2 regions of the Kitasatospora sp. NPDC002227 genome follow, and region 1 is predicted to be linked to the other one. Evidence: predicted binding sites of a transcription regulator. Region 1 holds the regulator's gene; the other holds the start of a gene.
The links. The regulator HrcA, encoded in region 1, represses chaperone genes, less so after heat shock. The targets are predictions, from matches to a motif close to TTNGCACTCNGNNNNNCNGAGTGCNAA.
Positions count from the first base shown of each region.

Region 2: groL (chaperonin GroEL) is a predicted target of HrcA. The motif match lies at 1,800-1,826, and genes of this name have one in related genera.

Region 1 is NZ_JBEOWY010000008.1:229,951-234,826, reverse strand. Features, by position in the region: gene pspAB (PspA-associated protein PspAB) at 86-676, opposite strand; gene htpX (zinc metalloprotease HtpX) at 687-1,610, opposite strand; gene hrcA (heat-inducible transcriptional repressor HrcA) at 1,839-2,870, shown strand; gene dnaJ (molecular chaperone DnaJ) at 2,941-4,086, shown strand; gene ABT095_RS10455 (16S rRNA (uracil(1498)-N(3))-methyltransferase) at 4,162-4,876, shown strand, end outside.
Region 2 is NZ_JBEOWY010000009.1:79,098-83,973, forward strand. Features, by position in the region: gene thrC (threonine synthase) at 1-601, shown strand, start outside; gene ABT095_RS10885 (ubiquitin-like small modifier protein 1) at 631-909, shown strand; gene ABT095_RS10890 (cold-shock protein) at 1,458-1,664, shown strand; gene groL (chaperonin GroEL) at 1,982-3,604, shown strand; gene ABT095_RS10900 (DUF8819 family protein) at 3,712-4,080, shown strand; gene ABT095_RS10905 (DUF4031 domain-containing protein) at 4,077-4,340, shown strand; gene ABT095_RS10910 (HD domain-containing protein) at 4,330-4,876, opposite strand, start outside.

The DNA.
Region 1 (4,876 bases):
AGTGCCAGGCGGTACGGTCCGCCGTCTCGGGGACGGGCCCGGCCGGGCCGTAAACCGCATAGGCCTGCTGGCTCTCCAAGGTGCCTCAGGCCTCCAGCCCCGGTGCTCCCCAGACAGGGAACCAGCGGGTCAAGTCGGACTCGACGCGGAGGTCGTTCTTGAGCAGGCCGGAGATCTGGATCTCCACCGGGCTGTTGCGCTTCTCGCCGCCGCCGGGCATCGGGGCGAAGGGGTAGAACGAACCTCGCTTGTACAGGTAGACCAGGCCGAGGGGCTGGCCGGAGTCGTTGCGGAAGCCGACGATCGAGCAGAGGAGCTGGGGGCCGAAGCCGTTGGCCTCGAGTTCGCTGTTGACGGCGTGGAGGTCGTTGACCAGGTCGGGGAGTTCTTCGGGGGTGTGGCGGGCGAGGAGCCAGGAGTAGCCGTAGCCGTCCTGGCTGGCCTCCACGGGGGTGCCGCCGTTGGCGGTGTCGGCGTCGAGGAGGGCCCGGACCTGGCGTTGGACCTCGACGAAGGCGCCGCCCTCGACGGCGGCGAAGCAGACGGAGCCGAGGCCGGTGGGTTTGAAGCCGGCCGCGGCTTCGAGGGTCAGGGCGGCGGAGGGGATGCCGAAGAGCTGGTCCAGGTCGGGCTTGACGGGTTTGGTGCGGCCGAAGAGTGCGTCCAGGAATCCCATGAACCGATCCTCACTGGCCGAGTTCGGCCGAGATCTTGCCCAGCTGCGCCAGCCGCTTCTCCAGCGACGGGTGGGTGGACATCAGCTGGCCGGCGGCCTCCCGGGCGCTCAGCGCCGGGGCGAAGTAGAAGGCGTTGTAGGCCTGCGAGGCGCGCAGGTCCTTGCTGGGGATGGCGGCGATCTGGCCGGTCACCTTGGTGAGGGCCGAGGCGAGGGCGCTGGGCCGCCCGGTGAGCTGGGCGGCGGCGCGGTCGGCGGCCAGCTCGCGGTAGCGGGAGAGCAGCCGGGTGAGCAGGAAGCTGATCGCGTAGACCACCATGCTGACCAGCGGGATGACCAGCATCGCGATGGCCGCGTTCTGGTCGTTGCTGTTGCGGTTGTTGCCGCCGAACATGCCGCCGTAGAGGGCGATCCGGGTCATCATCCCGGCGAGCACGCCGAGGAACCCGGCCACCGTCATCACCGCCACGTCCCGGTGGGCGACGTGGGAGAGCTCGTGGGCGAGCACGCCCTCCAGCTCCTCGGGCTCCAGGCGCCGCAGCAGGCCGGTGGTCACGCAGACCACGGCGTTCTGCGGGTTGCGGCCGGTGGCGAAGGCGTTGGGCATGTCGTTGTCCGCGACGGCCACCCGGGGCTTTGGCATGTCGGCCAGGGCGCAGAGGCGGTCAACGGTGCCGTGCAGCTGCGGGTACTGCTCCGGGGTGACCTGGTGGGCGCCCATCGCCCGTTCGGTGATCTTGTCGCTGAACCAGAACTGGGCCACGAAGAGACCGCCCGAGATCAGCACGATCAGCGGCCAGGCCCCGCGCAGCAGGACGATCAGCACTCCGGTGAAGCCGACATAGAGCAGCCCGATGAAGAACATGGTCAGGACCATCCGGCTGGTGAGACCGCGGTCCGGGGCGAAGCGGGAGTGCTGGGGTGACGCCGACATCACTGCTCCTTCTCCGAGAAGTGCACAGATATCACTGTCTGTCTTCGATGCTGCCACCCCGCGACCCGCCGGGCACCGGCGAAGATCGGACGAGGATCACTCGGGCAGGCCGTTCCTGCGGTGGTGGGCGGGCCTTACACTGGCAGGTACGGTCCTGGCACTCTGCCTTCCTGAGTGCCAGAAGGAGTACCGACACCAGCTCAACGGACGAAGACGGAGGTGCGTGCCATGCTCAGCGAGCGGCCGTTGGACGACCGCAAGCTCGCGGTGCTACGCGCCATCGTGCAGGACTACGTCGGCACCGAGGAGCCGGTCGGCTCCAAGGCGCTGGTCGAGCGGCACAGCCTGGGTGTCTCCCCCGCCACGGTGCGCAACGACATGGCGGCGTTGGAGGAGGAGGGGTACATCCACCAGCCGCACACCAGCGCCGGGCGGATCCCCACCGACAAGGGCTACCGCCTGTTCGTCGACCGGCTGGCCGAGGTCAAGCCGATGAGCGCCCCCGAGCGCCGGGCCATCCGGCACTTCCTGGACGGCGCGGTCGACCTGGACGACACCGTCGCCCGGACGGTCCGGCTGCTCGCGCAGCTGACCAGGCAGGTCGCCGTGGTGCAGTACCCCTCGCTCTCCCGCTCCACCGTCCGGCACGTCGAGCTGGTCGCGCTGGCCCCGGCCAAGGTGATGCTGGTGCTGATCACCAACACCGGCCGGGTCGAGCAGCGGATGGTCGACTGCCCCGGCACGGTGGGCGAGACGGTCCTCGCGGACCTGCGGGCCAGGCTGAACGCCCGTGCGGGCGGCCAGCGGCTGCCCGACGTGCCGGCCCTCCTGGAGGACCTGCCGGCCGCCTTCGAGGCGCCCGACCGGCCGACCGTCACCACCGTGCTCGCCACCCTCTTCGAGACGCTCGCCGAGCAGAACGAGGAGCGGATCATGCTGGCCGGCACGGCGAACCTGACCAGGTTCGGCCATGACTTCCCGCTCACCATCCAACCGGTCCTGGAGGCCCTGGAGGAGCAGGTGGTGCTGCTGCGCCTGCTGGGTGAGACGCCCGACGCCGGAGTGACGGTGCGGATCGGCCGGGAGAACGACTACGAAGGACTCAATTCCACCTCGGTCGTGTCCGTCGGTTACGGTTCGGGCGACGAGAGCGTGGCGAAACTGGGCGTGATCGGCCCGACCCGGATGGACTACCCGGGCACAATGGGGGCGGTGCGTGCGGTGGCACGGTACGTGGGCCAGATCCTGGCCGAATCGTAGGAACCAACCGGGCCACCCGGCCCGGTGACCAGTCGCAGCACTTCAACAGGCGGAACAAGCGGAGCATTTGGTGGCCACGGACTACTACGCGGTACTCGGCGTCCGACGGGATGCGGGGCAGGACGAGATCAAGAAGGCGTTCCGGCGCCTTGCCCGTGAACTGCACCCGGACGTCAACCCGGACCCGAAGACGCAGGAGCGGTTCAAGGAGATCAACGCCGCCTACGAGGTGCTCTCCGACCCGGCCAAGCGCCAGGTCTACGACCTCGGTGGCGACCCGCTCTCCCCGAACGGTGGCGGCGGTGGCGCCGGGGGCTTCGGCGCGGGCGCGGCGGGCTTCGGCTTCTCCGACATCATGGACGCCTTCTTCGGCGCCGCAGCCGGCCAGCGCGGCCCGCGCTCGCGGACCCGCCGGGGCCAGGACGCCATGATCCGCCTGGAGATCAGCCTGGAGGAGGCCGCGTTCGGCACCACCAAAGAGCTCCAGGTCGACACGGCCGTCACCTGTACGACGTGTTCCGGCGAGGGCGCGGCCCCCGGCACCTCGGCGCAGACCTGTGACATGTGCCGCGGCAAGGGCGAGGTCTCCCAGGTGACCCGCTCCTTCCTCGGCAACGTGATGACCTCCCGCCCCTGCCCGCAGTGCCAGGGCTTCGGCACCGTCGTCCCGACCCCGTGCCCCGAGTGCGCCGGCGACGGCCGGGTGCGCGCGCGCCGCACCCTCACGGTCAAGATCCCGGCCGGTGTCGACAACGGCACCCGGATCCAGCTGGCCGGCGAGGGCGAGGTCGGCCCTGGTGGCGGCCCCGCCGGTGACCTCTACGTCGAGATCGCCGAGACCACCCACCCGACCTTCCAGCGGCGTGGCGACGACCTGCACTGCACGGTCACCATCCCGATGACGGCCGCGGCGCTCGGCACCCAGGTGCCGCTGACCACCCTGGACGGCGTCGAGGACGTGGACATCCGCCCGGGCACGCAGTCCGGCCAGTCCATCCCGTTGCACGGCCGGGGCATCACCCACCTGCGCGGCGGCGGCCGGGGCGACCTGATAGTGCATGTCGAGGTGCAGACCCCCACCAAGCTCGACCCCGAGCAGGAGGAGCTGCTGCGCCGCCTGGTCCTGCTGCGCGGCGAGGAGCGCCCCTCGGGCACCTTCGCCCCCGGCCAGCAGGGCCTGTTCTCCCGGCTGAAGGACGCCTTCAACGGGCGTTGATCCTTGCTGTTCCGGGCCCCCGCACCGACTGCCGGTGCGGGGGCTCCGTTCGTCCGACCTGTACTGAGGAGTGCCATGACCGCGCCCGTGTTCGTCGTCGAGACCGAGCGGCTGGCGGGGGCCGCGCCGGGCGCGGTGCTCCGGCTGGACGGCCCGGAGGGGCGGCACGCGGCCGCCGTGAAGCGGCTGGAACCCGGGGAGGCCGTCACGCTGGCGGACGGCGCCGGGCGCGGCGTGCACGGGACGGTCGCGGCCGTGCACGGCAAGGACGCGCTGGACGTGCTTGTCGCCGAGGTCCGGGAGGAGCCGGTGGCGGCGGCCCGGATCGTGGTCGTCCAGGCGCTGCCCAAGGGCGACCGGGGCGAGCTGGCCGTCGAGACGATGACCGAGGTCGGCGTCGACGTCGTCATCCCCTGGGCGGCCTCCCGCTGCATCACCCAGTGGAAGGGCGACCGGGGCGCGAAGGCCCTGGCCAAGTGGCGGGCCACCGCACGGGAGGCGGGCAAGCAGGCCCGCCGGCTCCGCTTCCCCGAGGTGGGCGAGCCGATGACGACGCGTCAGCTGCTTCCGCTGCTCGGTGCGGCCTCCTTCGCGGCCGTCCTGCACGAGGAGGGCTCGCTGCCGCTGGCGGCGGCGGAGCTGCCGCCGGCCGGTGACCTGGTGCTGATCGTCGGTCCCGAAGGGGGCATCTCGCCGGAGGAGTTGGCCGCCTTCGCCGAGGCGGGTGCGAAGCCGTACCGGCTCGGGCCGTCGGTGCTGCGGACGTCCACGGCGGGGGTGGCCGGCGGGG
Region 2 (4,876 bases), on a different contig from region 1:
CGAGGGCTCCAAGACGCTGGCGTACGAGATCTGCGAGCAGCTCGGCTGGCGGCTGCCGGAGCAGATCGTCATCCCGATCGCCTCGGGCTCGCAGCTGACGAAGATCGACAAGGGCCTGCAGGAGCTGATCAAGCTCGGGCTGGTCGAGGACCGCCCGTACCGGATCTTCGGCGCCCAGGCCGAGGGCTGCTCCCCGGTCTCGGCCGCCTTCAAGGCCGGCCACGACGTGATCCGCCCGGTCAAGCCGGACACCATCGCCAAGTCGCTGGCGATCGGCAACCCGGCCGACGGCCCGTACGTGCTCGACATCGCCCGCCGCACCGGCGGCGCGGTGGAGGACGTCACCGACGCCCAGGTGGTCGAGGCGATCAAGCTGCTGGCCCGCACCGAGGGCATCTTCGCCGAGACGGCGGGCGGGGTGACTGTGGGTGTGCTGAAGAAGCTGGTCGAGACCGGTCAGCTCGACCCGGCCAAGGAGACCGTCGCGATCAACACCGGCGACGGCCTGAAGACCCTGGACGCCGTCTCCGAGGCCGGCATGACCGCCGTCATCCGCCCGACGCTGGACGCGTTCCGCTCGGCCGGCCTCGCCACCGCCTGAATCCCCCCGCCTTTCGCAAGGAGCCGAACATGAGCGCCACCGTCCGCATCCCGACCATCCTGCGCACCTACACCGGCGGGTCCGCCGAGGTCACCGCCGAGGGCGCCACCCTCGCCGAGGTGATCCGGAGCCTCGAGGCGAACCACCCCGGCATCGCCGCGCGCATCCTGGACGACACGGGCAAGCTGCGCCGCTTCGTCAACGTCTACGTGAACGACGACGACGTGCGCTTCGCGGAGGGCCTGGAGACGGCCGTGGGGGACGGCGCGAGCGTCTCGGTGATCCCTGCCGTCGCGGGCGGCTGCTGACCCCTTCCGGGGGCCGGGAAAGCTTTACCGGCCGCCGTCGGAACCGGAACAGGAATTTCCGGTTTCGACGGCGGCCTTCGCGTGTCCGGTGGAAATCGCACGGTCCGGGGGAGAGTAGAGTGCGGCTTTAGCGGGCGTCTCCTCTCCGCCCCGATCCCACCTCTCGTACGCCCAGCCGGCCACGGCTGCCCGCCCCGCCGACCGATCGCGTACGCAAGGCCCGTCCGGCCGCTGAGACGTCCGTCCGGTAGTCCTGCACAGAAGATGTCAGGCTGTCGTCAGAAATCTTCGGGCAATCTGTGCCTTTCGCCCTGCTCTGTCCGGGGCGAATTGTTCGGCGGTGCGGCATTCGCCCCGGTCCGTCCCTTGTCGTTGCCAGGGAATTCCATGAAGTTGGGCCTGTTGCAGAGGGCGTCTGTCCGGATACATTCAGCCGCGGTCGACGTATTCGGTGGGGCCCAGGGGGGTACCTCGGGCTCGCTCGATCAGACCTGGGCCCGCACCCTGCGGGTCCGTGAAGGGCCAGCACAGCACAAGGGGAGTTCGGAATGGCTCAGGGCACCGTCAAGTGGTTCAACGCCGAGAAGGGCTACGGCTTCATCGCGGTCGACGGTGGTGCGGACGTGTTCGTCCACTACAGCGCGATCCAGATGGACGGCTACCGCACCCTCGAAGAGGGCCAGCGGGTCGAGTTCGAGATCTCCCAGGGGCAGAAGGGCCCGCAGGCGGACATGGTCCGTGCGCCCGCGGTCTGACCTTTCCGCACTGCGGAGCCTCGGCTCGCCTCGAGCTGGTGCTCAACGACTAGCTTCGCCCGGCAGGCCCGTACGACACCCGTCGTGCGGGCCTGCTGCCGTGTGCGGGTGCCACGTGCGTGTCGGCCGATTGGGCTTGCACTCGACACCCCCGAGTGCTAATCATTGGCGTTAGCACTCACAGCGTGAGAGTGACAACGGACCGGGTCGGTGAGGCCCCCGGGAGCGGTAGGGGACATGACCCCCGCACACCAGGGCCGTCCGTCGCGGGCACCTCTGGTCCGAGCAGTCGACCGTGTCCTGGAGGACCACTTCCGATGGCCAAGATCATCTCGTTTGACGAGGAAGCTCGCCGCGGCCTTGAGCGCGGCATGAACCAGCTTGCCGACGCCGTCAAGGTGACGCTGGGCCCCAAGGGCCGCAACGTCGTCCTTGAGAAGAAGTGGGGCGCCCCCACGATCACCAACGACGGTGTCTCCATCGCCAAGGAGATCGAGCTCGAGGACCCGTACGAGAAGATCGGTGCGGAGCTCGTCAAGGAGGTCGCCAAGAAGACGGACGACGTCGCGGGTGACGGCACCACCACCGCCACCGTGCTCGCCCAGGCGCTCGTCCGCGAGGGTCTGCGCAACGTCGCCGCCGGCGCCAACCCGATGGCCCTCAAGCGCGGTATCGAGAAGGCCGTCGCGGCCGTCTCGGACCAGCTGCTCGCGCAGGCCAAGGACGTGGAGACCAAGGAGCAGATCGCCTCCACCGCCTCCATCTCCGCCGCTGACACCCAGATCGGCGAGCTCATCGCCGAGGCGATGGACAAGGTCGGCAAGGAAGGCGTCATCACCGTCGAGGAGAGCAACACCTTCGGCCTCGAGCTCGAGCTCACCGAGGGCATGCGCTTCGACAAGGGCTACATCTCCGCCTACTTCGCCACCGACCTGGAGCGTATGGAGACCTCGTTCGAGGACCCGTACATCCTGATCGCCAACTCCAAGATCGGCTCGGTCAAGGACCTGCTGCCGCTCCTCGAGAAGGTCATGCAGAGCGGCAAGCCGCTCGTCATCATCGCCGAGGACGTCGAGGGCGAGGCCCTGTCGACCCTGGTCGTGAACAAGATCCGTGGCACCTTCAAGTCCGTCGCCGTCAAGGCCCCGGGCTTCGGTGACCGCCGCAAGGCCATGCTCGGCGACATCGCCATCCTCACCGGTGGCACCGTCATCTCCGAGGAGGTCGGCCTCAAGCTCGAGAACGCCGGCGTCGACCTGCTGGGCACCGCCCGCAAGGTGGTCATCACCAAGGACGAGACCACCATCGTCGACGGTGGCGGCGACAGCGACCAGGTCGCCGGCCGCGTGAACCAGATCCGTGCCGAGATCGAGAACAGCGACTCGGACTACGACCGCGAGAAGCTCCAGGAGCGCCTCGCCAAGCTCGCCGGTGGCGTCGCCGTCATCAAGGCGGGCGCGGCCACCGAGGTCGAGCTCAAGGAGCGCAAGCACCGCATCGAGGACGCCGTCCGCAACGCGAAGGCCGCCGTCGAGGAGGGCATCGTCGCCGGTGGTGGCGTCGCGCTGCTGCAGGCCGGTGTCGCGTTCGACAAGCTGGAGCTCGAGGGCGACGAGGCCACCGGTGCCAACATCGTCCGCGTGGCCCTGGAGGCCCCGATCAAGCAGATCGCGGTCAACGCCGGCCTCGAGGGCGGCGTCGTGGTGGAGAAGGTCCGCAACCTCCCCGCCGGCCACGGCCTGAACGCCGCGACCAACGAGTACGTCGACCTGATCGCCTCCGGCATCATCGACCCGGCGAAGGTCACCCGCTCGGCCCTGCAGAACGCCGCCTCCATCGCGGCGCTCTTCCTCACCACCGAGGCCGTCATCGCCGACAAGCCCGAGAAGGCCGGCGCCGCTGCCGGCGGCGGCATGCCGGGCGGTGACATGGACTTCTGATCCTGGCTCCAGGATCAGCTGGTTCTTCTGCGAGGGCGGTCTCCCCACACGGGGAGGCCGCCCTCGCGGCGTTCCGGTCCGCGGCCCGGGCGCGGGAGAATGGGGCAATGATCACCCCTGACTCTTCTGCCGTCGAAGCCGCGCTGCACGGCGCGCGGGCGTCCATCCTTGCCGACCTGACCGCCCGGGACGTGGCGGATGCCGCCGTGGTGTCGCTGGTGGAGGATGCCGTGACGCACCGGCGCTGGTGGCTGGAGCAGTGGCCGGACGGGGCCGAGTACGTGCTGGGGCTGGTGGCCCAGGACGTGCAGGACAAGCTGCTGGAGACGTACGGGCGGTGGCCGCTGTGCGTGGAGTGCGCGGAGGCGGAGGACGACCCGCACGCGCTGAGCGTGGAGCCGGAGCTCGGGCCGGAGCCGCACTGGGTGTGCGGCAAGCGGGGTGTGGTGGTCGCGGCCGTCGGGGAGCTGTCGTGATCTACATAGACCCGCCGACCTGGCCGGGGCACGGCAAGCTCTGGTCGCACCTGGTGAGCGATGTCAGCTACGAGGAGCTGCACGAGTTCGCGGCCCGGCTCGGGGCGCCCGCGAAGGGCTTCGAGCGGGACCACTACGACATCCCCGAGAAGTGGTACGAGGACGCCGTCCGGCTGGGCGCGACGCCGATCGGGAGCAAGGAGCTGGTGGCCCGCCTGACGGCGGCGGGCCTGCGGCGGCGGAAGGCCGCTACGCGCTGAGCGCGTCGAGTTCAGCGGCCAGGTTGGCCCGGGCCGGGGCGTCGTAGCGGTCCCGGGCGGTGGGGGTGCGGTAGAGCGCGGGCAGGGCGAGGAGCTGGCGCAGGACGGCCGCGCGGCCCTCGCGGAAGGCCTCCGGCGGGACGAAGGAGTACTCCTCGCGGACGGCGGCCGCGTACGCCGCGTAGGCCTCCGCCGAGCCGCCGAGGACCGCCAGATCGGCGTCGCACAGCACCTCACCGTTGCGGTCGCCCGGCTCGGGGTGGTGCGTGACGGTCAGGCGGACCAGCCGGGCCGTCTCCTCGGCGAGCGCCGCCGGCACGCCCGCGTCCTCGAGGGCCCGCAGGGCGAGGCGGGCGCTGCGCTCCTCGTTCTCGGAGCGCTCCGGCTGGTAGACGGCGTCGTGGTACCAGACCGCGAGGCGGACGGCGTCCGGGTCCTCCGCGTGCTCGGCGAGGGCGTCGACCTGGTCGAGCATCGCCCGCAGGTGGTCGGTGGTGTGGTAGCGGCGCTGCGGCTCGGACCAGCGCTTGAGCAGG